DNA from 4 places in the Lentibacillus cibarius genome. Region 3 is predicted to be linked to each of the others. Evidence: riboswitches for the same ligand, from Rfam matches in the RefSeq annotation. Region 3 holds a riboswitch; each other region holds the start of a gene.
What was found. Region 3 has a riboswitch for cyclic di-GMP ahead of FFL34_RS05285 (competence type IV pilus major pilin ComGC). Riboswitches for the same ligand answer to the same signal wherever they lie in the genome.

Region 1: linked by a shared signal. The riboswitch ahead of FFL34_RS06745 (aspartyl-phosphate phosphatase Spo0E family protein) and the one ahead of FFL34_RS05285 (competence type IV pilus major pilin ComGC) in region 3 are both predicted to bind cyclic di-GMP.
Region 2: linked by a shared signal. The riboswitch ahead of FFL34_RS04190 (EAL domain-containing protein) and the one ahead of FFL34_RS05285 (competence type IV pilus major pilin ComGC) in region 3 are both predicted to bind cyclic di-GMP.
Region 4: linked by a shared signal. The riboswitch ahead of FFL34_RS06985 (response regulator) and the one ahead of FFL34_RS05285 (competence type IV pilus major pilin ComGC) in region 3 are both predicted to bind cyclic di-GMP.

Annotation. Positions count from the first base shown of each region.
Region 1 is NZ_VCIA01000001.1:1,406,613-1,414,538, forward strand. It holds gene FFL34_RS06715 (hypothetical protein) at 1-247, shown strand, start outside; gene FFL34_RS06720 (hypothetical protein) at 325-561, opposite strand; gene FFL34_RS06725 (hypothetical protein) at 645-878, opposite strand; gene FFL34_RS06730 (hypothetical protein) at 1,257-1,730, shown strand; gene FFL34_RS06735 (hypothetical protein) at 2,024-2,449, opposite strand; gene FFL34_RS06740 (hypothetical protein) at 3,054-3,371, opposite strand; cyclic di-GMP riboswitch class I at 3,844-3,928, shown strand; gene FFL34_RS06745 (aspartyl-phosphate phosphatase Spo0E family protein) at 4,018-4,212, shown strand; gene FFL34_RS06750 (response regulator) at 4,209-4,574, shown strand; gene FFL34_RS06755 (hypothetical protein) at 4,587-4,802, shown strand; gene FFL34_RS06760 (HNH endonuclease) at 5,272-5,853, opposite strand; gene FFL34_RS06765 (hypothetical protein) at 5,974-6,234, opposite strand; gene FFL34_RS06770 (HAD domain-containing protein) at 6,838-7,326, opposite strand; gene FFL34_RS06775 (hypothetical protein) at 7,319-7,738, opposite strand.
Region 2 is NZ_VCIA01000001.1:834,282-842,207, reverse strand. It holds gene fabI (enoyl-ACP reductase FabI) at 1-189, shown strand, start outside; gene FFL34_RS04205 (sigma factor) at 629-1,051, shown strand; gene FFL34_RS04200 (chemotaxis protein CheW) at 1,416-1,877, shown strand; gene FFL34_RS18535 (methyl-accepting chemotaxis protein) at 1,950-3,968, shown strand; cyclic di-GMP riboswitch class I at 4,292-4,383, shown strand; gene FFL34_RS04190 (EAL domain-containing protein) at 4,597-5,310, shown strand; gene motA (flagellar motor stator protein MotA) at 5,381-6,124, shown strand; gene motB (flagellar motor protein MotB) at 6,102-6,896, shown strand; gene FFL34_RS04175 (chemotaxis protein CheX) at 6,902-7,363, shown strand; gene FFL34_RS04170 (chemotaxis protein CheA) at 7,388-7,926, shown strand, end outside.
Region 3 is NZ_VCIA01000001.1:1,083,860-1,091,785, forward strand. It holds gene FFL34_RS05255 (3-oxoacyl-ACP reductase) at 1-137, opposite strand, end outside; gene FFL34_RS05260 (DUF2829 domain-containing protein) at 393-614, opposite strand; gene FFL34_RS05265 (hypothetical protein) at 899-1,117, shown strand; gene pilO (type 4a pilus biogenesis protein PilO) at 1,129-1,641, opposite strand; gene FFL34_RS05275 (hypothetical protein) at 1,631-2,176, opposite strand; gene pilM (type IV pilus biogenesis protein PilM) at 2,190-3,095, opposite strand; gene FFL34_RS05285 (competence type IV pilus major pilin ComGC) at 3,196-3,651, opposite strand; cyclic di-GMP riboswitch class II at 3,683-3,765, opposite strand; gene FFL34_RS05290 (type II secretion system F family protein) at 3,821-5,020, opposite strand; gene FFL34_RS05295 (type IV pilus twitching motility protein PilT) at 5,095-6,135, opposite strand; gene FFL34_RS05300 (GspE/PulE family protein) at 6,151-7,776, opposite strand; gene FFL34_RS05305 (hypothetical protein) at 7,813-7,926, opposite strand, start outside.
Region 4 is NZ_VCIA01000001.1:1,452,577-1,460,502, forward strand. It holds gene FFL34_RS06970 (tetratricopeptide repeat protein) at 1-626, opposite strand, end outside; gene FFL34_RS06975 (hypothetical protein) at 1,483-1,734, shown strand; gene FFL34_RS06980 (restriction endonuclease) at 1,855-2,367, opposite strand; cyclic di-GMP riboswitch class I at 2,787-2,868, shown strand; gene FFL34_RS06985 (response regulator) at 2,977-3,339, shown strand; gene FFL34_RS06990 (aspartyl-phosphate phosphatase Spo0E family protein) at 4,334-4,555, shown strand; gene FFL34_RS06995 (hypothetical protein) at 4,772-4,969, shown strand; gene FFL34_RS07000 (HNH endonuclease) at 5,050-5,628, opposite strand; gene FFL34_RS07005 (hypothetical protein) at 5,986-6,600, shown strand; gene FFL34_RS07010 (restriction endonuclease) at 6,625-7,266, shown strand; gene FFL34_RS07015 (MORN repeat-containing protein) at 7,828-7,926, opposite strand, start outside.

The DNA of each region.
Region 1 (7,926 bases), 320 kb from region 3:
TGTAATGGCATACGCCCTTAATAATTTAAATCAATTTAATCAGCAGAAGGTATTATTTGATGATTCGAAACTGTTCTATTGGGATATTTCCGATGATCCATACCTTAACTATTTGATTAGAAAGCATTCAGCAGAAATATGGGAGCGAATGATCACTTCTAAAAAAAGTTATATCTTAATTAATCTAGATGTTTTCAATGGAATTAACTGCTGGAGCCTTTATTTACCACCGGTTCTTTATCAATGATTATTTTGTATTAAAAAAGGGACAGAGAGTGCGCGTGCATTCTCTGTCCTATTTTAATCATTCTTATACTGAAACACTCAATGAAGTCGTGTAATACTCGCTAAGGAAGCTTCCCTTGGAATTATTACGCGGTTTCCTTGATCAAAACCTAATGGACCAATATCATTAAAAATCAAAAACATCTCGCCTTCTATCAAGTCTTCATTTATGTTTTCACTCACAAATTTTTGCGCTTCACTAACAGTAGAAGCTTCAACAATCGTTTCTAGTACATCACTCTTTTCTTTGCGTCGAATAACGTAGTATTTATTCATGTTTGTCATCCTATATATCAAAGGGAATCCTCCGTCAGAATTTCCACAGAGTATTCCCTTATATTGCAGATTTTTTTTAATTTCTAAAACTGTCCAATAAGAATCACGACATCACCATCCGGAAAAATCAATCGGTTTAGTTCGTTAAATCCAAGATGATTAGCCACTGGGAAGACGATAAAGCTTTCTTTTTCCAATAACTTATTAACATAATGCTTCCTTACCTTTTCCCTCGCATCATCCATCGAGTTCGCTTCAATTACTGTTTCTTGATAATCCCTATTTTTTGTTGAACGAATAACACAGTATTCTTTCATACTTAAACGCCTCTCTTTCTACTTATTTATAAAAAAACATCGATAAAGATGACAGCAATTATTTCCGCCGCACATCCTTATCGATGTTTTTTAACGATATTCAATGACCCAAAAGGCCGCCTCTTGCTTCTTTTCTAAACAATGATAAGTCAATTAATCTTTTAAATAGTATAACCTCTATATTGCACGCTTTTAACCTTCGATTGTTAAAAACAATGTAGCCTTCCCGCCATTCGTTTGTCATTAATAACATGAATTCGACCCTATTTAGGCAACTTTCTTTTGGTTACTAGTTTGAAGAACACAGTAGGGAGAGAAAATGAGACATAAAAGATATAATAAGGTTCAGAACACTGATAACAGAAAGGTGAGGGCATTATGGGTACATACTATGCATTAGGAATTGTAAAACACTTTACAGCAAAATCGGACCAAGCGATCAGTCCAGCTATTTGGAACGTATATCTGGATGAAAGAATAGATATTCAGCTATATACTCTGCGCATGAATGGTGCAGAAATACACGGGGAATTGAAGATGGAAGTATTTGAAGACAACATCGAAGACTTTTATAACAAACTTGTTGAAATTACTGATAACGAAAAGATTTCAATATACTTTGAGGACTCAGGAAAAAACATGGAGCAATATCAGAGTTGGGTTACGGAAATGACAGTTAAACAATACGATCCAAATATTACCTTGACCGCTGAACTTGCCATTCTGTTCATAGAAGGGAAAGTTCTTGTGGAGGAATTCAGCATTGAGCCGAAATTGATTAATTGGTTGTTTCGGCATGTTAATCTCGCAAACCCACTTGTTGGTTGTGTAATGTGCGATATAGTTGGATAATACCTTCCTAATTATGTGCAGGTGGCGGTTATATCATTAAACGGGAGAAATAGGCGTAAGTAAATGCTAGAAAACAATTTAAATGATTAAATTCCTCAAACGTTACATCAACGACAAGTCAATGACCCAGATTATTGAGAAAGGCCAAAGAAGCGCGGGAAGAGGGGAAGAAACTTCTATGGAAGCGGATGGATAAACCAATTTCTTAAATAAAGACACAAGGAAATAGAGTGTTATTTGATTCGCTTCAGTCAATTTCCACTTCCAAAATTCACTTTAAATTGAGGTAGGGATTATCTATATTGCGTATATTCAAGTAAACTACGAAGTTCATCTATAACGAAATCTAGTGATTCAGTATCTGCTTCATCATCAACCTTTTTCATATTCCTTTTCAAATCTGTAAATGCTTGTATCCTTTTTATTATTTCATTCGTGATGTCTAACACTTTTTCGTCGGATTGCTGGAATGCTTCTAATAATCTGTCGTAATTTGTTTTAGATGTCGATTGGGATAACTCATTAGATAGCTGATCAATTCTTTCCTGTTTCCTATCCATATTTTTGTTTTGTTTTTCCATCTGTTCAAGCATCATGGTCATTGTTTTCTTGTACTGATCAGCATTTCCTTCTTGAGCCTTACAGAGTTCCTTTAAGGTCTCTTCTACAGTCATATTCCTTAACTTATTCGGAATATCGGTATTGTGGAATTTATGCATAATGGTGCCTCCTTGGTTGTTACTAATTTGACATTGATAATGATAAATGTAAATTCACTCAACGTGGGTACAGTGGATTACACCTTTTATTGTGTGGGTTTTGCTGGATTATCCTAACACCACGGATTAGGTATATTATAGCAGAAACAATGAGTGCAATCACAATTACCTTGAAAGAGTAAAAATAATGAGAAGCAACAGCAGCCAATATGTAAACTGATTCAAATTAAAACAAAGAAGAATTTTCATGGACTTTTTTAGACTTGCTTTTTTATCAATGCAATGGTCATCAGTCTTAATGTAGCGGTAACTTATATTGTTATAGTAAATCTCATTTTCTACCAACCTATTCGTCCATTTACAATTGTTGCTCCTGCCTTTGGTTACGGAGTAATGAATAAATATAACCCCGTATTTCACAAGCTATGGGATAGATGGTTTGGGAATAGATGGTGATTGTTTATAAAGTAGAATAATTAAGAAGTTTCTACTCAGGGGATTGTTATCCTGTTAATGTGGTAACTACATAAATTAGCAAAAATACATTCTATGTCACATCATGTGCCTTATTTGCTGCAATAGAATAAGCACCATTAAAAAGGTGCTAAATCTCTTCCATTTGTAAATTTCCAAAAGGAGTAACTATATTTCCATTCATAACATCATTAGCTGTTATAGTAATCCTAGTTTGATAAGAAAACGATTCAATTAAAAAGAGTTCGTTTCCTTTTTCCCACAGCCATTTATGAACGTTCTCTCTCGAAACTCCACAACCTCTACTCGCAGTTGCTTGATCAGTAATATTTAGTTCTAATGCTAGCTTGCCTTCAACCACAAATACCATTGTGTGTACGGGTTTTATAGGCGTTTGAATATATCCTTCGATAAGGCCTTCCTTATTATAGAATTTTATTACTACCACCTCCTATTATCAGAACTAATTCGATAAAAAGTGGGATAATCCTTTATTTTTTTCTTGTTGCACATAATCATTCTTACATGATATAAAATTCAAAAATAGCCCAATTTATACATCGTGTATTATGTTCAAATTAGTCCCCAGAATGCAGCAAATAACGGGGCTAAAAAGAAATAGATTGGAAAATTGGGTTCATCTACTATTATTTATTATTATTGTATGAGTTTGCGATATATAGGTCTCACGTCCTAATATGAACGTATTTCGCCGTCTACTCTTATTTATCAGCCAATGTATCATCGCGATTCTTCCTGTGCAAGTTCAATGGGTTATCCGCACCTTAAAGAATCTGCATATGCAGATAACCTTATAAAAGGCAAAACGGATAATTCAGGGAAAACCCTTCATAATGTTACTCATTTTACCGATAATACAGGTAAATGAACGTGGTTCAATTGAACTAGTTATTTAGTTTATCCGATAATGGCAAACTTATCGAAAGGTAAGGACGCAAAACCAAGGACCTAAAGCTCATTAGCTAAGGTAGCCTAGTTACCGAAGTAAGCTCTCTTAATAGGTGTACCTATCTTGTTTGGTTCGCCTTTTTGAGTATCCTTACTTCAGAGTGAAGATTTTAGGAGGTAATGGGATGCTTATAACAGATCATAAAATAACAACAGACTACCTACTGGAATTGATTAATCATAAGAAAGAAACGATGATAAAGGTTGCTGAAACATTTGGTTTTAATAGTGATAAGACATTAGAATGCAGTCAAGAATTAGATGAGTTAATTATAAAACATCAGCGAATGACAAAATTAGAAAGAAAAAGCACAACATGAGAACGATATTAATAGCGGATGATTCAACGTTTATGAGAAGATTTTTAAAACGTAAGATTCAACAACATGGACATCTAGACATTGTTGAAGCAACCGATGGACAAAAAGCGATTGAGGCATATAAACAAATACGTCCAGATATTGTTTTCCTCGATATAACGATGCCAAATGTAAATGGCTTAACTGCATTGAAGGAAATTATAGCGTTTGATTTGAAAGCAAAAGTGGTTATGTGTTCAGCTATGGGTACAGAATCAAATGTTATTGAGGCACTGCAACTAGGGGCAATAGATTTTATTGTTAAGCCTAATTTTGAAAGTTTAGTTAACGTTTTAGATAAACTGGATTCCAACACAGAATAGGAGTGGTAAACAATGAAGCGTAATGGTTTATGTGTACACTGTGGGAAAATTGATCAACTTATGCATGATTTATGTAACGAATGCTACGAAATAGAACAAAACAATATTAAGGCGGTTAAAAAGGTTTTATTTAAATATCCAAATTCAAATGCTATAGATTTATCCATAAAAACTGGCATTTCTATTGACGGTATAACCCGTTTAATTAAAAAGGGAACATTAATATAATTCTAGCCAACAAAACAATGCAGAACAACTCCAAAAGTCCTTTTATGGTCATCTATGTATTATTTGCATTATATAAGTCCTCACGTTCTCATATGGCCGTATTCCATCTTCTGTACTTGTTTGTATAAGATGCTTAGCCAATGTTTCATTGCTATAAGTCATATCATCTAAAATTACGAATGCATCCGCTTCTTCTTTTATTTTACTACGTCCATACCTGTCATGTTGCACTGAATTACTACAGATTAGATATCAATTGATTAAACCGCACATCTGTCTGTTGCACCCAAATCTTCTGTAATAACATACCAAGCCTTAGCCACCAGATGAGAAGGACGGCTTTTACCTGTAGCTTTTCATAACTGAACAGCTTCAGTTAGTATAGCTAGCCTTATACTCCAATGAATGGCGTTTTCTGTGACAACATAAACAATTTTACCAAGCACATCCCTCACATTCATCGATCTTTTTAATTCTGTTCAGTTAATTCCACGATATCTATATATTCCTCATATTCAATGTCATCCTTATTTCGATTACACTTGATACAAGCACAAACACAGTTGCTTGGTGTGCTTGCTCCGCCTTTTGCTCTAGGAACTTTATGATCAATTGTGTCACCGTAGAAACCGCAATAATGGCATATAAAACCATCCCGTTCTAATACAAATTTCCATAAAGTTTTCCTATTGAAGAAATGATGAATTAGCGTACTATGTACAATGCCTGCCGCTCCCTCTTCCACTAACCTCTTCGCTTTGTCATAGCTTATTATATTTTCATACTTATAATTACTTGTATTGCGTCCACGGATGGTAATTTCTTTAGTCGCATCTAGCAATGATGAATCAAAACTATATTCCTGTCTTGGACCAAGTATTCTTTCATGCCTACGATCTTTGCAGTCCCGACAATATGATTTTCTTTTGCTTGGCCTGTTGTGTTTCCCGCCTGTAGCCGGAAAACTTTTCATATATTTATATTCACCACAAATTTTACATCTCTTATAGAGCCTACAAGTGTCACCCGTACTTACTCCCCTTACCCCCATTAGTTCACCCCCAATTGGTCATTATGCTACTAATAACCCATGTAATATTACGAATACAATATCATTTTCTTACTTTCAAATCTACCAAGAAGCGGTATAGGGATGACCCCCGGATAAATTCTATTCCCCTTTTACCAACACAATATCAACCAGATCTAGAATATCTTCCGGTAACCGCTCCTGTCGTTCAACTGCAAATAGAAATTGCCCCAACTCACAAAGCTGCTTTCGCTGACTTACATCCAATTTTTCTGCATTCCTTTTTATAAGCCCAAGCAGTATGGCCAAATCATTGTTTGTGTATGTATTTTCCTTTATTTTTAATCGAATGATATTTGCTTGTCTATACTCTGATTTATTATTTAATATGGTTTTGTTCATAAAAATACCTCGTTTAAAAAATAGTTAGCCTCTATAGATACCCTACAACAGCAACCATTACACATATATTACATATCCTTATAGTTATTGCTTTTACCACGCCATCATCATCAAACCGCTATCCTCTAACTAACTTATATGAAGCGAAACCTCGGCAACTAATGCGCTGTCAGCTTAGTACAGGAAAATGTAAATAAATGTTCAAACGAATCCATAAAAATACACTGCCAAGTGCTAAAATAGCAAATGGTGTCAACAAATTGAAGTAAAAAGAAGGTACCGAAAAAGTGATACGCGCTTATGATATTTCACAAAGATACGAACTTAATCTAATTGAGCTAAGTATTCTACATGAACTCACGGACAAATTTCCAATGTATTTATCTATCGATGATTTAGTTGCCATAAAGGTGGATTATACGATGATAGAAAGGAATATAACTCGATTACTATGCAAAGGATTAATCGAGGAAAGATGGGGTAAGCTTAGGGTTATAAAATAAGATATAAATTTTCAGTTTGTACGGGGTTTATTGAAGGGCTACAAGATGCTTTATGGGCAGATAACACATAAGCATTCACACTAACACAGGAAGAGAAAGTTTACTTATGTAAAATCTGCATGATACAAGCTCTTACATCCTCATATGCCCGTATCCCGTCTTCTGCTCTTGTTCGTACAAGATGCTTAATCAGTAACCCATCACGATAACGCATATCGTCCAGAATAACGAATGCATCCGCTTCACCAATCATAGCAAGATGTTGCTTAATTTCGTTTTCACGGGTATTTCCCTTATCAGTGAATTCAATTCGGTCAATAAATTGTTCTAATCCATATTTTTCAATTAAAATGTACTTTAATTGGTCGCGTGACAAATCATAACGCCAGTCACTAATGACCACAATAGTTATCTCCGCAAATAAATTCTTTAACTCTATTAGTATTGCTTTTAAATTGTCTACACAAACATCATCAAATTGTAGTCCGGGATGTAGCTTTGATGAAACGGAGAACTTGGTCGTTAATACACCATCGAAATCCAAATACATATACAAAATCTTATCTTCCATATTCGTTTTTCTATCCATTACTACCACTATTGTCATTCTGTTGCTTATCAACAATCGCTTGCAAAAATTCTTCCCACTTATCATCCTCCAAGAAAAAGAAGTCTAGGTAAGCAGTTTCTATTTCCTTGTCAAAGAGATCTATTTCTTTTATCTTTTTCCGTCCATACCCGTTATGTTCCGCTGAATACATTTGCTGCAGATTAGATATCAATTGATTAAACCGCACATCTGGTTGTTGCTTCCAAATCTTCTGTAGCAACAACATAATACGGTTGATTCGCTCTTTTTCTCTCATTATCAGACCTCCATCCATATACTCTATTGTCCCGTCATAATGCTCTTTAACGGTCCCATACTTTGTATCATAAACGATAGCGGTTTTATTTGCTTTAGCATCAATCCTCGCCCGTTCCCCGTCATCTTGGCCCATTTATCGACCCATGCAAATTTTCTCTTAGGAATTTTATTGTCCGACAATGAACATACCGCCTTTCCGCAATATCTTAAAAGTTACCTAACGCTTGTATAATTCCCAGTCGCTTCACGATCAGATATAACCTTAATCCCCATATTTCGTAGTTTGCCTACATTTACTTGTCGATCTTTTTCCAATTGTAC
Region 2 (7,926 bases), 250 kb from region 3:
TCAGCAAAAGGTGTTTCCGGCTTTAATGAAAAAATGTCGGTTATCGAGGAAAAAGCACCACTTCGCCGCCAAGTCGATCACGATCAGGTAGGGGATGCGACACTTTTCTTACTGAGTGATTTGGCACGCGGGGTAACCGGTGAAGTGCTGCACGTTGATTCCGGGTTTCACATCATGGCTGGCTCGTAAAGACTGTCTACCTGAGAACTTTAAATGTCCATATTAATTTATAAGCAGGCATCTGTTTAAGGATGTCTGCTTTTTGTATGAATGACAAGCATTCAAACAAAACAAGCGTGCGAGTTCATCAAACGTACCTAGAAACATACTGGATGAAAAGGATTATTATCATATCACTACATAAAAAGCAATACTTTGTTTAAATATATAATTAAATTTTTTGGAAATTTTCACAAAAAATTCATACTTATATCAACCGTAACAATTACTTCCTTTTTTTACCTAAATACGACGCGAAAACCCATTATTCGACACAAATCTTTATGGAAAGTAAATGAGAATGACGCATTCGACAAAATAAGTCATATAGTTACGCGAATTGACCAATGTGTATAATGGATAGTAGAGTTTGAATATAAATTAAATTCTGTTATAAGGGTGTGTAGCTATGATGAGCAAGGAATTGGAGCAATCATCTTTCGTTGTTGCGGATCAGTTCATGGAAAAGGTAAATTTTTTTACACAGGAAATGGGACTATATGACTGGAAGGAGGACGTTATCCAGGAATCGATTTTTGGGCTATGGGAGGCATGTAGGACGTTTGATGCAGGGGAAGGAGAATTTTCTTTATTTGCTGAAGCGAACATGAAACGCTGGATAGGAATTAATTTACATAGGCAACAATCGCCACCACACTTCATTAGCCAGCAACTTGTTCCAATGCTTGAAACTAACAACGAATCTCAACAAAACATGTTTATCAGGCATGCCATTCAAAGGAGATTCTTGGTCAACCAATGGAAATGGCTGTATGGCCATATTTTGCTGAATGATTGGTTGCTAAATAATTATCATCGGGGTGCTGGATGAATCGAATCTGACAAACACCGGGTATCATGCGAGGTTTATCAAAAGTTATTTACCCGTGTATGCTAATTTTTAAGCTATTCTTGTTTTCTTGAATAGCTTTTTTACTTTGTAAGGCTAAATAAGCGTGTGAATTAATTGTTTTAATATTACTATGAAGGTTTATGAAATGGTTATATTAGCCGATATAAAATATAGGCCGAGATGACTAGTGGAATTTGATGAACTTGTTCAAGGATTATTTGGTGCTTAAAAGATCTATTCAACATCTAGGAAATTCATGAGAAAAGTGATAAACCGTGCTAATCGGTTGTCATCACTAACAGAGCGAGCCAAATGCACGAATTAAGTGAAAAGGAGGATATAAATGCGTGATTCGATTAAAGTGATTGTCTTTCATATGAATGGGCAAAAATATGGTGCTAGTGTTATGGAAGTTCTCTCTATTGAAGAGTTAGAAAGTATCACAAGCGTACCCCGGACATCGGACTTTATAAAAGGGGTTGTCAATTTACGTGGGGAGATCACCCCTGTTATTGATTTGAAGCAGCGGCTGCGGCTTGGAGAAACGGAGCGCAAAAAGGGAACACGGATGTTAATTGTGGAAATGGGAGATGTGAAGGCTGGGTTACTTGTTGACGATGTTTCTGATGTTATGGATATTGATGCAAGTACGATTGAGCCGGCACCGGAAGTAATTAATGGTGTTAACGAGTCATTTATACAAGGCGTCGCCAAACTGGAAAACAGTCTATTAATCTTATTGAAAATGGATCAAATTTTAAATTTAGAAGAAGTCAATGAGTTGAAACAGGCAGCTGAAGAATAGGTGATGAATCAAGACCAGAAATGGGTTACAGATGCAATATGCTTTGAAGCTTATACATAGGAGAGGATAAGAATGGGCAAAGGAAATAAGGAAAAAAAAGGGTGGATTTTCAACCGGCGTGTGCAGTATAGGATCCTTATACCGTTTTTAATCTTAATGGCATGTGCAGGCGGGGTTGTTGCTTTAGTAAGCTACAAAACAAATGTTGAAGTAACAAAAGGTGAGATGACAGAGAATATAAAAAGTCAGATGGCAGGCATGGATGATACATTTGAATTATTCTTTAACAATATTGATTATATGCTGACCCGTTTTGCCTCAAATGAGTTACTATCGGAATATCAACCAAACGAGAAAGAAGCGCTGTTTGACTATTTTAAAGAAACCGGTGAGGCAAATGAATCGGTGAAAAATGTATATGCAGGAATAAAAGAAACAGGAGAAACAATCATTTATCCGGATGCTGATCTTGGTGAGGATTTCGACCCAAGGGAACGATCATGGTACAAACAGGCTGTAGAGGCTGAAGGAACCACCGTCTGGACAGAACCATACATAGACAAGGCTTCAGGTGAAACAGTCATAAGTGCTGCTCAGGCTTACTATAACGATGACGAGCTACTAGGTGTCGTCAGTTCAGACATATCCGTAAATTCGTTGCTAGGCATCATTAACAAGGCAGAAATAGGTGACACTGGTCATGCAGTACTGATTGATCAATCAGGGAGCTACCTTGCCCATCCAGATAAAAAGCAGATTGGTGAGGATATATCTGATGCATCTTTCTATCAGACCATAGTAGACGCTGATAAACGTGGTACTGTTGATTTTCAGTCTGGTGGAGAAGATAAATTGATGGGATTTGCCAAAAATGAAACGACTGGATGGACAATCGGTGGTATTATTGATAAATCTGAATTTGCAAAAAAGGCACAGATTGTCCTCTTAACGATTGGTATTACGATTGTGGTAGTATTTATACTAACAATTGTGGTGTCGATTATGATAACTCGTCGTATATCTAAGCCAATCAACACCGTGGTGGAACGGATGAAAGCAATAGCCAGCGGTGACTTAACACAAGAACCGCTTGAAGTGAAGACAAATGACGAAATTGGGCAATTGGTAATCACGACTAACGAGATGAATCAACATATGCGTGATTTACTTAACCAAATAGGTGAAGTATCCGACACAGTTAGCAGTCAGAGCGAGGAGCTGACACAGTCGGCTAATGAAGTGAAATCAGGTGCCGAACAAGTTGCTTCTACCATGCAGGAACTGGCATCAGGGTCAGAGACACAAGCAAACAGTGCGAGTGAACTGTCATCCTTTATGTCGACATTCACGGTCAAGGTACAGGAAGCAAATGAAAGCGGGGAACAGATACATCAATCATCAAATGAAGTCTTCCGTATGACAGAGGAAGGCAGTCAGTTGATGGAAAGTTCCAGCAGCCAGATGGAGAAAATTGATCAAATTGTACAGGATGCCGTACAGAAGGTAGAGGGGCTAGACGCTCAATCACAAGAGATTTCCAAACTTGTGTCCGTTATAAAAGACATAGCTGACCAGACGAATTTACTGGCATTGAATGCCGCTATTGAAGCTGCACGGGCAGGTGAGCATGGTCAAGGATTTGCTGTGGTGGCCGATGAGGTTCGTAAATTGGCAGAACAAGTCGCAGAATCAGTTAAAGATATTACTACGATTGTTACAAACATCCAAGGGGAGTCCAGCACTGTGACCGATTCGCTACAGGAAGGCTATAAAGAAGTTGAAAAAGGAACCGAGCAAATTCGCACAACCGGTGAAAAATTTGAAAACATACGAAGAGCGGTTACAGATGTCGTCAATAGCATTCAGACGGTATCGGACAACCTATCGGAAATTGCTGCCAACAGTCAACAAATGAATAGTTCTGTCCAGGAGATTGCTGCCGTCTCTGAAGAGTCTGCCGCTGGAGTCGAACAGACTTCTGCTTCCTCTCAGCAGACAAGCAGTTCCATGGAAGAAGTGGCATCCAGTGCGGACGATTTGGCCAAACTCGCAGAAGAATTGAATGGACTAGTACGGCAATTCCGCTTATAAAGTAAAACTTCAATCGGTTGTAGTTGATGCAGGATAAATGAAGGCTAAAGGCTCCGCCGCCAAATCAATTCAAAATCAAATAGCTTATTGAGTGATTTGTCGGCGGGCAACCGGATAAGTACTGAGAGTCGCTTTCGTTTTTATTCATGGATAGTTTGTAAAGGTAGATTATTGAGAACTTTGGAATTCCCATACCAAAAGCAGACAATATAAATGAAGCATTTGCGGGATGAAATGTAAACTTTTGTAAAATCATGTTGCTTTTTGTCGACAAGAGCGTTTATAATATGCCCATAGGAACTTTATACCATTACAATTTAATCAATTGAAAAAGGCAAACTACATCGAAAGAGTAGGACGCAAAGCTAAGAGTCTAAAATGTAATAGTATACATCATGATCGCCTGGCTACCAATTTTTTAATTAGATAGTTTTATTTAAACTAATTGGCTATTCAACTACTATAGAATAGCCAATTTTTGTGTTTAATGGTATGAAGTTTTTTGGGAAATAGGTGCTATGTCCTGGGTATAAATGAATGGTATGGGGTGGTCCTTAGAAGGAAAGATTCAGATAGATATTATAGAAACAGATTAAAAGAGGTATGAAAGATGAGGACAGTAACTGAATTGGATTACTATCACGTTGTTCAACCGATAATCAATTTATTTTCGAATGATATTTGCGGTTTCGAAATGCTTCTTCGTTCGGATGAGTTCGACGATCCACAATTATTGTTTGAATATGCGAAAGAACAAAACCAGTTAGTTGCTACAGACATGGAATCAATTATGAAAGCTATTAGCAGCTTAAAGAATGAAATGGAAGGATTAAGTGATTTATACATATGTGTTAACGTTTTTCCTATAACAGTAATGGATTCATCATTTTATAGCTTCCTGGAAAAAGTGAAATCAATTATTGATACAAAGGCTCACAATATTGTTTTCGAAATAAACGAAGCCCATTCGGATATTGATTTGTCTCTTTTTGGCCAGGTAATAAAAGAAATTAAAAAAGAAGGCTTTTTAATAGCAATGGATGATGTAGGTAAAGGCGAATCAACGCTAAAGGCGATTTTGGAAATCAATCCGGATATTGCAAAGATTGGTCGTTATTTCACAAATGGATTAGCAAATTCACCTAAAAAACAGCAAGTAATTAGGTTGATGCTTCACCTTTTTGGCGGAGATACAAAGGTTATTTTAGAGGGTTTTGAAAACGAAGGGGATTTACAGAAAGCGAAGGAGCTGGGTGTTTCTTTTGGGCAGGGATATTTCTTTGGCAGGCCTAAACCAATAAACTATTATATTCCAAAGTTATGGAAGTTAGGACAGGTGTAATTACGTTTTGAAAGTAGATAAAGCATCAATCACTGGAATCGTATTTGGACTTATTGCAATTGGCGTGGGAATGTTTTTGAAAGGAGTCAATCCTGCTGCTGTAATAAATCCAGCAGCACTGTTGATTATTTTCCTAGGTACTGCAGCTTCTGTTTTTATAGCTTTTCCAATGAACACATTAACAAAAGTTCCTACCCTGTTGAAAATCATTTTCACTGAAGAAAAAACAAATAATGTGCAGGAGATTATTAAGCAATTTGAACACTGGGCGAAAATAACAAGGAACGAGGGACTTCTATGGCTGGAAAAAGAGATTGACAACGTGAATGATACTTTTCTTTCTTCCGGTCTGCAATTGGCTGTTGACGGTCAGTCACCTGACTTCATTCGAGAAGTATTAATCGAAAAAATCGATGCTATGGAAGAAAGACACCAAAAAGGGATTGCTATTTTTACGCAGGCAGGCACCTATGCCCCCACATTAGGAGTACTTGGTGCTGTAATCGGACTCATTGCTGCTTTGAGTGACTTAAACGATATCGAGGCACTTGGGAAAGCAATTTCAGCAGCATTCATTGCCACATTATTAGGGATCTTTTCAGGTTATGTCTTATGGCATCCGTTTGCCAATAAGTTGAAAGAGAAATCGGAGAATGAAGTTCGAATTAAACAGATTATGATTGAGGGATTACTATCCATCACAAATGGGGACTCGCCGCGCATGATTAAAGATAAGCTGAGTTCATATCTATCGTCAAAAGAAATGACAGATATTATGCAGGAGGGAGACGATGAAGAACAAGAAACAGCGTAATCGGCCACATGTGAGTGAGTCATGGCTGCTCCCATATTCTGACTTGTTGACCCTTTTAGTTGCGTTATTTATTGTGTTGTTTGCTATGAGTGAAATCGACGCCCAGAAATACGAAAGGCTTGTTCAAGTATTTAATAGTGAACTTAGCGGAGGAAATGGGGTGTTGGAGAACAACAGCAGTACCATTGACAAAGAACCAACGGGACCGGCCGCGGAAACGGGAGATAGTAATAGGAAAGATAACGAGAAAGACAAAGGAGCGGCAGAGCTAACACAATTACAGAACTTGCAGAAGCAAATTAATGATTACATTAGTAAAAATGGGTTAACAGATGTAATAGGAACGACTCTATCCGGTGAAGGACTGCTAATAACGATCCTTAATGATGTATCATTTGATACCGGTAGTGCGAAAGTGAAAGCGAAAGGAAAAGCTGTTGCTAGAGAAGTGTCTAATTTTTTATATACCGACCCGCCACACGAGATTATTGTCAGTGGACATACGGATAACCGTCCTATCCATACCAGTGAATTTTCATCGAATTGGGAGCTGAGCGCAATGCGAGCCATTAACTTCATGCGGTTATTATTAAAAAATGAACAATTGGATCCTGAACGGTTCAGCTCGAAAGGATATGGTGAGCATCATCCAATTGCACCCAATACTAATGGAAAAAATATGGCCAAAAACAGACGGGTGGAATTGCTCATACTACCAAACTATGACATTGACTTAGAAGAAGGCGATTCAACTAAGAATGAGAGGGGATAAAGATAATGCAATTGACAACAAACGAACGTAATAAAGCTGTGACTGACCTACTTAATGCCACGTTTACTTCTCTTGATACAGTAGTTCCTGTGCAATATTCACGACAGAAACCCACATTATTGGCAAAAGAGTTCCATCTTGAGTACGGGGTATTGATTGGCATCACCGGAGATATACAGGGGAAACTTGTCCTTTCGGGCGATCCGGAGGTGTTTAGCGCGATTGGAGAAACCATGTACGGCATGTCACTTGAAGGAGAAATGCTTATATCCTTTAGCGGTGAACTTGGAAATATGATCGCAGGCGGCCTTTCAACTAATATCATTACAGAAGGGATTTCGCTAAACATCACATCCCCTACCATGATGCAAGGGAATACGAAAATTTTGGGTTTTAAGCAAGGGATTGATGTTACGGTCACATTCACCGATATAGGTGATATGACAGTCTATTTATTACTTGATTAATTAGCAGGAGGGAGGAATCCTTACATGGAGACAAATGAATACATGGAGATTTTTCTTGATGAAAGTAATGAACATCTCCAGTCGATTAACGATAATCTGCTTGAATTAGAAAAGCAGCCAGACAATCTTGACCTGGTTGATGAGATCTTTCGCTCGGCTCATACATTGAAGGGGATGGCAGCGACGATGGAATTCGATGACATTGCGTCCCTGACACATAAAATGGAAAATGTGCTTGATAAAATCCGGAAAAGCGAGCTGGCAGTCTCGGAACAAGTCATTGATATATTAGTGGAAGCGCTGGAAGACTTAGAAGAAATGGTCAGTGCCATCAATAGTGGGGAGGATGGAAGCAAAGATGTCAGTGGTCTTGTTCAACAGCTTGAACAGATTGAGAATGGGACAGGTACATCATCAGGGGGACGAAATAAACAGGAAACAACGATTATGAACGAGTTAGCACTGGATGACTACCAGTTGACGGTTGCTCACCAAGCTGCGGAACAGGGATATAGTACCTTTCAGATAACCGTGAAGCTTGTGGATGGTTGTATGTTGAAGGC
Region 3 (7,926 bases):
TACAGACCTTCTTCTTGTTTATCAAATCCAAACACACATGCCCCATTTTCCAGAAACCGTTGCGCTTGGGCCTGGCCAATTCCGGAAGCTGCCCCTGTCACAAAAACTACCTTTCCGTTATATTCTTCAAACATCATCATCCGCCTCCTTTCCTCTATGTATTTTTTATTGTAACCGCTAGGAAAATAGACGCTCCTACGTTATCGTGACAACCATTCAGACACGTATATTTGGATTCTTGCAATTATATATGAACAAGGCGTACAGGAAAAAGTTCAGACGATTCTTGTCGCGCTTGACTCTTGCAGAAACATTCTTCAATGGAACGTTCTTTCATTCGGCTGGACCACATTAATCTTCATTTGCATCCAATACGTTGCCTAACTTGAATATTAATCAACAACTTGCCAATCATCAGCTAAGATATCACATACGGTTGGGGTGAACATCGTATAGCCTTCCCCTTCTACGTTGATTAACATATACGGGTTTAACTTTTCCCCCTCGTGAACACTTTCACCCACGAGTTTCACATACAATTCAGGTCCGCCCCAACCAGTACGAATCACTTTTTCTCCTGATTTAAGCAAAGGCAATACATCTTCAAAAGTCATTATTAACCAATCCCTCCATTATTTTTATATCATCCAGTATAACACTTCAAAAAATGATAGGCACCCTTCCTACTAATGGATAGCAGAAACGGGTGTCGCGCGGGTTTCGGCTCGGGTCACGCGAGTTTCCAATAAAGAAAGTATGTGAACGATAAAAATTTTAAGTTATAATTCTCAGCCACTTTTGGCATGTTAGCAGACGGAAGTGTATAAGAAATAAGGTTGATTTTCGGCGGCTGGAAAATCGTCTTTTAGGTATGGGTGGGCTGCTCGGGTTTGGGTGCGTGTCGCTCGAGTCGGACGGGCTGTCGCTCGAGTTGGACGGGCTGTCGCTCGAGTTGGGCGTGCTGTCGCTCGAGTCGGACGGGCTGTCGCTCAAGTTCGGGGGCGTGTCGCTCGAGTTTGGGCGCGTGTCGCTCGAGTTGCGGGCGCTGTCGCTCGAGTTGCGGGCGCTGTCGCCCGAGTTACGGTGCGTGTCGCTCGGGTTGAAACCCGACAAATGAGCCGTCCTGTTTCATCCGCTATAAAATGTTGCTATTTCGACTGATAGGTTTGCTGAGTCGCCTTGCTCAACTGAGATAGTGTCTATCCTCATAAATCGTTCACCTTTTTGGACTGCCTTTAGAAAGGCATTGATTTCATTTATGTTGGCGCCGGATACTTCCAGCATGTACCCGGCATTGCTTAGATCGCCTTCTTCAGCTGCACTACTACCAGAGGAAGCAATCGACTCAATAACGACATTCGTCTTGTTGGCCATTTGCCGCAGCTCGTTTAGTACTGCATCGGGCTTTTTGTCGGCCGGTACTTGTTTGGTAACTTGCTGTAGTGACTCGTCCATAGGCTGATCCTGTTTTTCGAGCTGATTGACTTGTCGCTCGTATAAATCTACCTGTTCTTCGGTAGAGGCGAGGTCATTCTGCAGCGGTTGAATGATCATCCGGTAACCGGCAACATATAAGAAAGCGGCAAAAGCGATCAATAAAATAAGAATTAATGTATGGCTTCGGTTCCAGTTAGTCAGCATCCGCACTCATCTCCTCCCGCAACACACCGCTGTCAAAAGTCACCACTAATGATGCATCATATCCGTCACCAGCCTTCGAAATGTCGGACATTTTTGCATCGAGCACATACGGTTGTTGCAGCAGTTTGCCAATATAATCCGAAACAGCAGACAGTGTATCAAACGCCGCTTCTAGTTGAAATTGCTCTCCACTATTATACGCGAAGTCCTCCATCTGCCCCGGGTCACGCAGCATGTCAAGCACTTGCTCATAAAGGGCCACACGCGGAACCGTTTGTGCTTCGATGGACGCTAATGCTTCCTTCGTCTGCTCGAGCTGCTGCACTGTGCCGGATGCTCCCTCCAGCTGTGAGACTTGGTTTTCCAGGACGGCCATCTCTTTTTGCTGCACGTCGATGGCATGTGTTAACCCATTTCGCTGCACCAGTAATACAGTAATCACAGCTATAACCAGCAGCAGAAAAATCAGAAACAGAACAAGCGGCATTTTTAGTTGTTTACGTTCTTTTTCTAAAAAGTTTATTTCCGTATTCATCACAAGTCCACCTTCAGCCGCCATTTTTCAAGCCAAGTCCCAGCAAGTCAACATATTTAAGGGAGAGTCTTTCTTCGGGAAATTCATAAATCGGTAGGGCCAGACTGTCAGCAAGAAAGCTTTTGGCCGTGGACAGATAAGGGAAATCCCCGGATACAATCAGTTGGTCGATGCGTGCTTCTCCCTTGGTAATCGAATATTGATAAAAATCGATAATCCGATTGATCTCTACCATATAATCACTGATGATACGTTCAGCCGTCTCCTGCGTCATTTCTTCATGCGAAGCCATTTTCATATGCCTGCTGAACACTGCTTTTTGATGCTGGAAGGCTGTCAAAAACAGCGCATCTTTGTTCCAATGAACGAGCATCACATGGTCGGATGCTGCTTGTGTTGTTTGAACATAATAGCGGTACACCGACAGAGACGTCAAATCAGCAATAACCGGGTGAAGCCCCGCCGCTGTAAACGCCTGTTCAAAGCTATTAATTTTTCCCCGCGGATAGGCATACAGCCGGACATTGGTTGTCTCCCCATCCCCTTCCAGCATGTCAATGGCGAGCGCCGGATCGTCAAACGGCAAATAGAAACTGTTACCGATTTGTGTGCGAATATAGCCCATTGCTTCTTCCTTGGACATTGCTGTCGGGATGGTTATATCCCTAATGACGACCGTATCATCCACGAGGCAAAAGGCTAGCTTTTTCCGTTTCCAGCGGTACTTTTGCACTAATTGCTCAATCGCGTTCTGAAAGGCCTTAGCATCCGCGATGGTACCACCCTGCATCGTACCCGCAGGCAGTTCGTGTTCCCCATGCACGACGATGCTGTCAGTTGTGGTATTTTTTTGATAGGCATAGCGGATCACCCGGCTCGTGATGATCATATTAACCCTGCCATTGTTGAAGAACTCCATATGACCACCTGCTTAGGTAAAAGTGTCGAATCTCGGTAAAAACGCCCTGCAGCAGAACGTGCAAGGCGTTTGGGTTGGTGATTGTGTTTTATTGAATGTATTAATCGTCATCTTCTTCGTTATTGTCATCATCGTCATCATTGCCGCCACTAGTGTCATCACTAATTTCTTCTTCATCTTCACCAGGTTTGTATTCAAACGTATAATCATCCACATCAGAATCATCAGCCTCATTTGTCACTTCTACAGTACCATTGTAATCTTTATCTGTATTAGGGTTAGTAGGTTTTTCTTCAAGAAAGCCCTCTTTAACTAGATTATCTAGCGTATAAGCACCATCTTCAGGATCAACCCCACTTGCATGAGCCAGCCTTGCCGCATTCTCCATTAATTCCCTATTCGACTTATCAGCATCTTCTTTCGATTTACCAATAACCCCTGAAACACTAGGTACCGCAATCGCCAATATTACCCCTAAAATGGCCAAGACAGCCAACAGCTCAACTAGTGTAAAACCTTTCTGCTGCTTAAATCTTTTTTTCAAACGTTCCAACATACGCCTCTCTCCCCTTTTTAGTTTAATAAGGTAATAGAGCGTCGGTTGCACTAGTTGCTCCTGGCTATCCAAGTGCCCATATACAGATAGCCGCTCATCACACCACTACCTTTTTCTTACATCTATTATACTAAATACTATGTATAATAACCACATCTTAGCAATTTGTTCACTGAATGTTCTCAAATAGCGAGAACATCGGCAAAACTATGGATACAATAACACTTCCAACGATTACCGTCAATAGAATAATCATTAATGGTTCGACCAATGTTTGAATGCGGTTGGACATTTGATCTAAGTCTTCTTCGTAAAATTGCGCGGCTTTTTGCAGCATGTGGTCGAGTGTTCCGGTTTTTTCACCGATCTGTACCATTTGCACAATTAACGGTGGGAAGGCCCAATGACCATCCATCACTCGGGTTATCGATTCACCGTTTTCCAGCGATTTCCGGGCGTCTGCTAAAACGTTTTGCATTACTTTATTGCCGACAACCCGTTCAGTAATCTCCAGCGCCTGTAAGATTGGCACTGCACTGTTGACGAGGGTGGAAAGTGTCTGTGTCATCCGGACAAGCACTGCTTTATGGGCAAGCTTGCCGAGGAAGGGAAATTTGATTTTCAAGCCATCCACACGGTATGCCACTGCCGGAAATTGCACGACATATTTGTACACGAGTACGCCGATTACCACGAGAACGAGCAGCATCCACCAGTAATACTGCATCCAATCGCTTAAGGACAGGATCAACTGCGTAAATACCGGGATATCCTCCCCGAAGGATTCAAACATCGATACAAACTGTGGTACGACAAACACGAGCAAGAATACCGTTAACAATAGCGTAATAGCCCCGACGATACTAGGATACATCAAGGCGGAGACGAGTTTTTTCCGGTTGGTATGTTCTTTCTCATAGTAATCAGCCATTTCGTTTAGAATGTCATCCAGTTTACCACTCGCTTCTCCGGCATGGATCATGTTGACGAGCAGCTCCGGGAAAACGTTCGGATGACGCTCGGTTGCGACAGAAAGCGCCTCCCCTCGATCAAGCTGCTTGTCTATGTCTTCAAGCGCGGATTGGAGCATACGATTGTCCGTTTGTCTGCTCATTGTTTTCGTCGCTTCCGAAATGGAAATCCCGGCATGAATCAGTGTCGCGTATTGCCGGAGAAAAATAACAAAATCAGCGTTTTTAAGCCGCTTGTTCAACATAATATCTTTATTCCACGGCTTCGTTTCGGTAATAGAGACGATAATGATACCGCTTTGTTCTAGTTCCCTTAACGCATCACGCTTCGTTTCCGCTTCTACTTTTCCCTTTACGCGCTGGCCGGACAATCGTTTACCGCTATACTCAAAGTTCACTGCATCACCCCCTGCTGGTCAAAATTTCCGCAAGCCCTTGCCAACATTATTCTACCATTCGCCACGCCCGGTCTTTATACTTCCCTAATTTCCAAAAACGGTGCGACGGTCTCATATGCTACGACGCCCTCATTAAGCAGCCGCTTCAAATCCATATCCATGGTATGCATGCCTTGCGCTTTGGATGTCTGCAGCACGTTCTGGATTTGGTGCAGTTTTTCATTGTTAATGAGATTTTTAACGGCCGGTGTGTTGATCAGCACTTCTGTTGCCACCCGACGGCTCGTCCCGTCTGTTGTCGGAAGCAATTGCTGGGAAATGACCGCTTTTAAAATAGAAGCCAATTGAATGCGGATTTGCGTTTGCTGCGCGGGTGGGAATACGTCAATCATCCGCTCAATCGTGGAAACCGCACCACTAGTATGCAACGTACCAAGTACTAAATGACCGGTTTCAGCTGCTGTAATCGCGGTGGAGATTGTTTCCAGATCACGCAGTTCCCCGACGAGAATAACGTCCGGATCCTGCCGCAAACTTGCCCGCAATCCGTTAAGAAAACTGTTCGTGTCGATCCCAATCTCGCGCTGATCAATAATCGAATAATGGTGCGTGTGTACATACTCAATTGGATCTTCCAGCGTAATCATATGCCGGCCCATCGTTTGGTTCATAAAATCAAGCATTGCCGCAAGTGTCGTACTTTTTCCGCTTCCGGTCGGTCCGGTGACAAGCACAAGGCCTTGCCGCTCGGTCGTAATTTCTTTGGCAATCGGCGGCAAGTGTAGCTCCTCAATGGACGGAATATGTCTCGGCACAATTCTGAATGCGAGCGACAACGCCCCGCGCTGGTAAAATAGATTGACTCTGAACCGGGAAACACCACTGATGCCACAGGAAAAATCCAATTCCCGCCGCTCCTGCAGCATCTGCCACTCGTGATCACTCAACAGTGAACGGCCCATCCGCTCGGTATCGGAAGGTTGTAACACAGGAAAATCCTGCTCAAGTAACAAACCATTAATACGAAACACGGGTGCTTTGCCGACCGTTATATGTACGTCGGAAGCTTTTTGATGAAACGCCTGTGTCAGCCATTGTTGCAATATATCATCCATTGTTTGCTTCCTCCTTCACATTTGAATCGACAGCTGCATAATCTCCTCCAGCGTCGTTTGGCCATTTTTTACTTTTTCCAGTCCGTCATGAATGAGAAATGACATGTCTTGTTCGGCGGCGTGAGCTTGTAAATCAGCCATGGACCCTTGATGTAACAATAAACTTTTTATCGCGTCATCGACCATAAACACCTCGTGTACTGCCAGCCGGCCGCGGTATCCCAGATAGTGACAGCTGCCACACCCTTTTCCTTCATATATATGGTCCACACTCATGTGATGTTTACTGAAAATATCCTTCTCCATGGGGGTCGGCTCGCGCTCTGCCTTGCAATCCAGGCAAATTTTCCGGACGAGACGCTGTGCTACAACGCCATTCAATGATGAGACGACGAGATATGGCTCAATCCCCATATCAATTAGGCGAGGTATGGCATCAACCGCACTGTTTGTATGCAACGTACTGAATACCAGATGACCTGTAAGCGAGGCCCGAATAGCGATTTCCGCCGTTTCCTGGTCGCGGATTTCACCGACCATAATCGTATTCGGATCCTGGCGTAAAATAGCGCGCAATCCAGCTGCAAATGTAAGGCCGACATTTGTATTCACTTGTACCTGGTTAACGCCTTCCATCTGAAATTCAACCGGATCTTCAATCGTAACCATGTTAATATTTTCCTGGTTTAGGTGATGGATAGACGCATAGAGTGTGGACGTTTTTCCTGACCCCGTCGGACCCGTAAGCAACACCAATCCGGACGGCCGCTCGAGCAATTGGGTATATTTTTGCCTATTTTCCTTGGAAAAGCCGAGGTCGTTTATTTTACGGAGCGCATTCGCTAAATTCAACACCCGGATGACGATCTTTTCCCCGTTCACAGTTGGCAAGCAGGAAATACGCAAGTCCACCGGCGTTACACCAATCGTCGTTTTAATCCGTCCGTCCTGGGGCAAGCGCGTTTGGGTAATGTCCAGCTCGGCGAGTATTTTAATGCGAGCCACCAGCGGATTCTGTAAATCCTTGGCAACCGTTTTATCTTTACGAAGCTCGCCGTCAATTCGGTAGCGCACGTCCACATGCGTTTCCTGGGGATCCAGGTGAACATCACTCGCTTTCAATTGAATCCCGGCCGTTAAAATCTGATCGAGCAGGTTGACGACAGACGCTCCTGTCCCTTCATCAGTCGTCGCAGCGTGGGCCTCGTCCTGTTTATAATAATGTTTATTGATGGCAAATAAAATATCGTCCCTCGTGGCAATCACCGGATAAATGCTGAAGCCTGTCGACAGCTCCAGATCATCAATGACATAATAATCCATCGGGTCCTGCATCGCGACAATCAACTCGTGATCCTTAATCTTGAGCGGCATCACATATTTCTCTTGGGCAAATTCACGCGACACATAGCCAAGCACCCGCTCCTCGATTGGGTACTGATAAAGCGAGACATGCGGAATGCCGAGCTGGAACTCCAGCACTTCAATCAATTGCTTTTCGGTAATAAACCCATGCTCGAGCAGCGCATCTCCTAATTTTTGGTCTGTTTTTTTACTATCCAGCGCTTCGTTAACTTGCGCTTCGGTCACGATCCCTGCTTCTTGTAGTAAATCGCCTAGTCGTTTACGTTGTTGTGCCATGGTCGTATCCCTCCTCGCCTTTTGCTTGATGAGCCCTTATTCCGTCTTCTTTAATGTAATTGTTATGGTTTGATGGACCTCCTCCGTGCGGCCGTGCGCTGTTCCTTCACTGGTAAATGCGATCTTCAGTTTTTCCTCATTGATATTAGC
Region 4 (7,926 bases), 370 kb from region 3:
CGTGCATGGCATTGATTAATCTCACATGCCCCAAGCTTTTGAAGAGATAACTTTACTCTTGATTCATGCGGTAGTTCTTCAGCCTTTATTTGAAATATAGCATCTAGCAGTATTTCCGGTGCAGTCCCTGCCAAATAAAGGTTTGTCTTCACTGTATCATCCTGATACAGTTCAAATGCTTCCTGATACCTTTCTTTGCGCACCATTGCCAAAAGCTCATTCGCATTTTCTTCAAGGTTATAATAAGCATTAGTTTTCATTCGCTCCAACGCGTCTGACATCACGTTTTCACCAAAGTATTCACTCACACCGTTAATAAGTGGCGATGAAGTGCCAATTTGTTTTTTACCAACTCCAAATTGAAGAGTAACTTGATAATCACCCGAATCAACCTCTCTATAGGAAAAAGCATTTTCATCAAATTTCTCTAAACATGATTCAATAAATTCTAATGGTGAATTACCATCTTTAAACTCTATTTGTTCGAGTAAGTCTTTGATTTGTTCACTCTCTCTTTTTCTTTTTTTAAGAGGTTTAACCCTTACCTTGTTCCCGTCTTCATCTTGAATAAAGGAAACTATGCAAATAGGTCCATCCTCTCTTTCAATTTGATAACGCACCGACATTTAATCCCTCCAATAATCACGGAATTCTAAGTTTGTAGACTGTGAAAATAATATTAAATACACATATAGTGGCTCATTTGCCAATGCTTCATCCCATTACCTTACTAACAAACCGTTCCTATCACCTTTCTTTTTGTTACTAATCGATGGCGTTTAGGTATTCATCCCACATATCATCTTCAAGCTAAAAAAAATTCCAGATAGCTTGGTTCCACTTACTTATCAAACAGTTTCATTTATTTCTCCTTTCTTCGACAATATACATCATGCTCTGCGGAATACATATGCTGCAGATTCGAAATCAGCTAGTTAAACCGCCAGTCCAACTACCGCTCCTAAATTTTTGAAGCAAAAACATAATTCTTTTGATTCGCTCTGGATCCCTCATTTTTCATTCCCCTTTCAATGAAGCGGGGAAAACCCTATTATCGAATACTTGTATAGCTTCCAGAAGTTTCATCATCTAACGACGAAACCTTAATTCCCATACTTCTTAGTTTCTCAACACTTTCCTGCCGGTCCCTCTCTAACTGTTTGAACTTTTTCCTGAACACGATTCGAACAATAAACACAAGTGTAGGGAGCAGGACGAACTTCAACATATACCATAAGGCCATGAAGAATAAGATTATTAGTGAGAGATAAGCGAGAGTGTCCACCATCTCAATCGCTCCTTTTGTTTTATTTGCTTACTTTATTTTATACGATATGCCGTCGTTAGCGATTCAGCCAAAACCCTTTTAATAATACTCACGGTACCATTTTAATTCCTCTAAAATTTTTTTGCTTTAAACTCTTCGAAAATGAAAAATACCAAAGTATAATACTTCAAACATTTCGATTGGAGGAAAAGCCATTGGAACAATTCTATAAAGATGCATACGAAGAAGGAAAGAAAGTAAACCTGCTTATTGAGCCGGAAGATCAACTAAATGTCGCAATAAATCTTTTAGGAATGGTAGAGCAAACTTACGAGGAATTCTCTCATGAAATTCTACAATTCTATAGACATTATAACAATCCCGTTCCCAGCTTTATTAAACGTGTAAACAGCGACAATTTGATTGAGTTTGGTATGTATTTTGTCACCGGACTACTCAGTGAATAAGAGCAAAATGGAAAGGTGGATGATAACAATGAAATTGAGTAATGAACAATACGAAGCACTCTATGATGAAATGATGAATGTATTTACCTAGGGGCTAGCCATTAGCTTAGCCCCCTAAGATTAGCTACTTTTCTCTTCACCTTTATTATTCTTTATTATCCAATTCATTAATTGATTCCGATCAATCAACTTAACATGATTTGTAACCGCTAATTTTTTAGCTTGCTCTGTAAAAAAGCTATTTGTAATAACCCAGCATTCGTCGGCCTTATAGTGACTTTTGGCCGAGGCTATCTCTTGCACAGCTTTAACGCCAACATTTTTCTTATATCGTTTTACTTGAACAATAATTTTCTTGCCTTTTGAGGATAAAACTAAATCCGCCCCATAATCACCACTTGCCGGCGTTAGTTTAACATTATATCCGCTAGTTTTTAATTGTGCTTGAAGATACTCCTCAAACTTTCTACCTGACATTTTATCAATTTCTCGCATTCCTGACTTTCTTAGCTTCTGTTCCTTTATCGTATCAACGATAAATGCAAATATTAAGGTACCAATAACAAATACAATTAATCCCCATGTTAGTAAAGGTTCAGCTGTTAACATCGACCAAAGTAAATTCCATCCCATCTTAAAACCTTCTAAGAATCCCATACTACCTATCCTGTACTCCCTTTGAAAGAATCATTTATTTAAGATTACGATAATACATAGAACAATTCCGACTGAAACACTATAATTGCTTATCATCTTATACAAAGATAAAAGAGACTCCACTTCTGATATTTAACCTATATCATCAAAAAATCAGTTGTTTTCATAATCGCTTACAGCTTAGATTATTATACCGTCTATATTCAAAAATGGAAATACTAACCATGATTTAGTTGGTTATACCACAGAGACCACACATGCTCTCATTATTAAAAACGTAACTGAAAAGGCCCAACCAGTACCATAAGAGAACTTTTTTAATTCACAAAAAATACTTTATGCTTTACTCATTCTCACCGATGTTATACGTGGACAGTTTAATAGAATGATTTATGACCCGATAATGGCAAACTTATCGAAAGGTAAGGACGCAAAACCAAGGGCCTAAAGCTTTTAGTTCAGGCAGCCTTTTCTTTGGTTCGCCTTTTTTCTGTCTAAGGATAAACATGATATTTATTATAGATAAAAAACACAGGATTTAATGTGAAATACCCACGAAGAATAAAATCAGGGAGCAGGGACGATATGGGTACGATATTAATAGTTGATGATTCAGGGTTTATGAGAGGCTATTTAAAACGTATGATTCAGGAACATGGCTATACAGACGTTATAGATGCAGCGGATGGGCAGGAAGCGATTAACGTGTACAAATACTGTAACCCCGCCATTGTTTTTCTCGACATAACAATGCCGAATGTCGATGGTTTAACAGCACTAGAGGAAATTATCAAATTCAATCCTGATGCGAAAGTGGTTATGTGTTCAGCTATAGGTACAGAATCCAATGTTATTAAAGCACTGCAATTAGGTGCCATAGATTTTATTGTAAAGCCGAAATTTGATGGCTTGATAGACGTTCTGAACAAGCATTGTCATACGTATTAAACATTTTACTTAGATTGGAATGAAAAGCGAATGCAAAAACACAGAATATGTACAAACTGCGGAAAAATTGATCGCCTAATAGATGGTCTATGCAACGACTGTTACGATGAAGAAAGGGATAATTTAAAAAGAATCAAAGCATTTTTGTCGAAACACCCGCAATCAAATGCAATCGATATCTCTATAGAAACAGGCATCCCTATTGATGACATCACGCGTTTGATAAAAAAGGGAGCCATTACATAAATAGCGATTGGAGGAATGAGATTGAGATTATTTCACAAGGTTGCAACAACTTTATTCGGTTCATCAGAGACCTATTTGATACGTTCAAAAAAAGAAGTGCATATAACTTCAATATCAAAAAGAAGCTGAAACTATCGAAGGGCAGGTAATAGAAGGTTATGAGCAATTAATAGAGGCTGAATGTTTTACGTTTGTTATCCGTGCCTTTTGAACTAGGCGTACAAGCGGGAAGGTTGTTTTACAATTTGGAGCATACCATAACCCGTTATTAATACATATTCTTTATAATGATAAAACAAACCGACCGGGGAAATGGACGAAACTTATCATGACAAACAGTAGAACCCACTCAACTTGAATCTGAGTGGGTTCTTACTATGTGATGGGGTGGATTTTCCTATCCCACAGAGGTCCGCACTATGCGGATAACTTTATTTTAGCAGAAATGGTCACCCCCATCAAAAAAGCGTAAAACAAAGTGAAAATGGCACCACCCCTCTAAATGAATGATTTTTAAACAAAGAAGCTGCCACGGTGATGATCCCTTGGCTCCCAAGATTTCCGGCTAATAGCTGGGCAACCGAGACAACCATATCCTTATTTCATATCATAATTTTTCCAATATATCAGATTAATTTCGAACATATTGTTCATTAAAAATTCACAACCACCACTAGATTATAGGGATTTGTATCCATTATAATAGGTTGGGTTTAATATGATTCTTAGTACATAAGGAGCATTAATGATGCAAACAAGCTACAGGAACTTAGAACATTTAGTACAAATGATTAATCAGCATAGAAACTTAATGCTGGAAACCGCAAAGGTCTATGGTATGGGAAGTGAAAAGACATTAAATATTAGCCAAGAATTGGACGAGTTAATCCTTGCCTACCAAAAGGCTACTGCGGCCCAAAGTAAGACTAATAGCGTAGATGAGGAAAAGCTTCCTTTAAGTTCAGCCTGACAACTACTTCCACACCTGCTCAAAGGGGTTATATGTGTCAAAAGATCACGAGCATATCTTCTTCGGTTGAACAGAAAGAATTAGCTTCTCTCTTGAGGGTCTATTTCTTTTATGAAGGAATATGATGTACGATGATAATTGTAGTGCCAAGAACCGAATATAAGGTCATTTGCTGTTGGAGAAAGTCATCACCATTGACTAAAAGGGGTGAGGAAAATGAGAAAACTTAATGATAGCAAAGGATTTTGCCCTTTTTGCGGAGCGGATCTGCAGGGAGAACCAATACCGGAGGAAATGCAACATCAGTATGGGGCAACTCATTTCAGTAGAAAAATCGGCATTTCCAGTATAGAAGAAGATCGTATTGTGAAATGGCAGTGTCCGGATTGTGGGAAGGAATGGGAGCGGGAATGATAAGAATCCTGCAGAGATTTCTCTTCACAGGACTTTTATCACTATTTTATCGTTTTAAAGCGTTCGGAGGACTGTTCCCTTTAACTTGGTTGTTGGAATCTGATGTTGATGATTTCTAAATATTCTTCATACCTCATATCGGCTTTCTCACTATTGCATCCCCCACAAGAACAAACACAGTTGCTTGGTGTGCTAAATCCACCTTTTGATTTGGGTATTTTATGATCAATCGTATCTCCATAAAATCCACAATAATGGCATATAAAGCCATCCCGTTCCAATACGAACTTTTTTAAAGATTTCCTGTTGAAAAAATGATGAATTAATGTGCTATGAAAAATTCCAGCTGCTCCTTCTTCCACCAACTTCTTAGCTTTGTCATAGCTTACGGTATTTTCAAATTTATAATTACTTGAATCCCGGCCGCGAATGGTAATTTCTTTAGATGTATCTAATAAAGACGTATCAAAGCTATATTCCTGCCTTGAACTAAGTATTCTTTCATGCTTACGATCTTTGCAATCCCAACAGTAGGATTTTCTTTTCGTTCCATTACTCATTCTCCCACCTCTTGTTGGGAATTTTTTCAGATATTTAGTTTCACCACAAATTTTACACTTTTTATAGATCCTGCAAGCATCACCTATACTGACACCCAATATGATCGCCTCCAAAATCGACACACTATTACTATTTCGTTATCGCCCGCCTTTGCCCTACTCTAACCATTTCAGGAGTTGTTATTAATACACTATCATTTTCTGTCTTTTAAATCTAATCTAAATAGCAAAAGGAGCCTTCACTCAAAGGCTCTTCTAACATTACCAACCTTCATTTGTTGTTCCTTTTTATTTTTAAACCTTTTCAAACTTAAAGTTTATATTTTGTGCAGATCATGTTGTTCTGCAATAGGGAAATTAACAATCTGTGCTTTCACAAATGAGTTTTTGCATTCTTTCCGGAAGGATTTAATTCCATTTTTGTCGAATATTGATATATGAAAGGAGTGGCGATAAATGGCAGATTTCTCTGTTAGCCTAACGCAATTTATTGATTTCACTTTAAAAAGAAGTGGCAGTGCTAGAACAAATTTTGTACGTGAAATAAAATATAGAGAATACCATCCAGCAACAGATTATTGGAAACAACTTAGAGATGAAATCAAAAAATTACACTCAGAAGGGGCATCATTAGAAAAACTTGACTACTTAGTAGATAGAGTTCATGAACGCAAGCGCCGAAATTATAACGAGGCGATTAAACTCTATAAGAGATTTTTTCGTGATAAGAACTGTGAATGGTTTAACCCCGGTAGTTCATATTGGGCTTTTAATGATGAACTTATAGTGAAGTCAAACCCTGAAATAGGTCTTTACATAAACGGCCAGCCACACCTTGTAAAATTGTATTTCAAAGGTCAGAAAGAGCGTATCGACAGACATAACATTACTTCAACATTAACTTTAATGAATAATGCTAATTTTAATGATGTACTACCTGATGACGTTCAGACTTCTGTGCTTAACATAAGACGAGAGAAAATGCATACTAACAATTTTATTGATGATGATTTGTTACTTTCTTTAGAAGGGGACGCACAACAATTGATTTATCTTTTGAAAAATGTGTAATTCATCAAAGAAGGAAGATAGGCTATGACAAGCAAAGACAGGAAGACCTTAAAAGAATTAATTAATATGATTTTTGTCGGAACAGGGTTAGTGATCTGGTACTTATTTTTCAGGTCCGATGCTTGGTACCTCTTATTCGTTTTTATTTTGGCCGGAGTATTGTTATCAGAGATAGTGCAGCTATTTATTCCAGCCTTAAATGTTAAACATAAACGTAAAAAGAATAGAACGCAGAACGTCAAAGAGAATAACAAAAGGACAAACAAACTGAACAACTCTTCTAACTTAACGTCTGATATCGATCAACTATCTGGCCAAGAATTTGAAGAGCTTATGTATGCTTATTTTAAAGATCATGGATACAACCCTCAGCTAACAGACAAAACGGGGGATCATGGCGTGGATCTGGTTATTAAAGATCCTCAAGACGGACTCCAAATAGCTGTTCAATGCAAGTGTTATAAAAAAGGCAATAACATTGGCAACAAACCATTACGAGATCTTGAAGGTGCCAAAAGATATTATAAATGTCCCGCCACACTTTTCATTACGACAAGTGATTTTACATCTAAGGCGAGAGAATTTGCTGACAGTCTCAACAGCATGGATATCTGGAATGGGTTTATTGTGAGAGAGAAACTAGAGAAATGGCAGAACAAGCACTAGACGGTATCCAATAATAGTTAATGTTTATGGCAGAATAAAAATGTAGCTTTTGTATCTATCCGCTGAAAAGACCACTTGCAACCCTTTTGTTCCTTCTCCATGTTTATTGGTTCCTTTAACATGCAGAAAGTTAATAGAACTTTGGATGGCTAGCAAGGCTCTTTTTATAATCGCAGTTTTGTATTTTAAGGTTGCTAAATTATGTACTTTTATTTTGCCATAAACAAGCGGGAATAATACGGGGCAGAACAATGGTTTCCCTTCTTTTGCTTACAAGAAAACAACAGAAGCCCTGCAGAGATTTCTCTCCACAGGACCTTCTTCTTGTCAAGTGCTTTCGTTCGACAAAAACCGGGAAGTGACAGGCACCGCACCTATTAATCCCTTCAACATCTCTTAAAAATTTGATATAGTTAACTTGAGCCAAAGCTAGCATCCTTTCATTTCCCCCTCATGTGTTTTTGCGAGTACATGAAGAGGTTAATGAATTTTGGGATGGCTGGCAAGGCTCTTTTTTTATGGCGTCGCTTATGTATTTTTACGCCGCCGAACTATGTACTTTTATTCTGCCATATACACCTGTATGTTAAAATGGTCTTCCTTATTATATTCCTCACATATAACAGAAATATTTACATCAAATTTCCCGGTTTTTGTCGG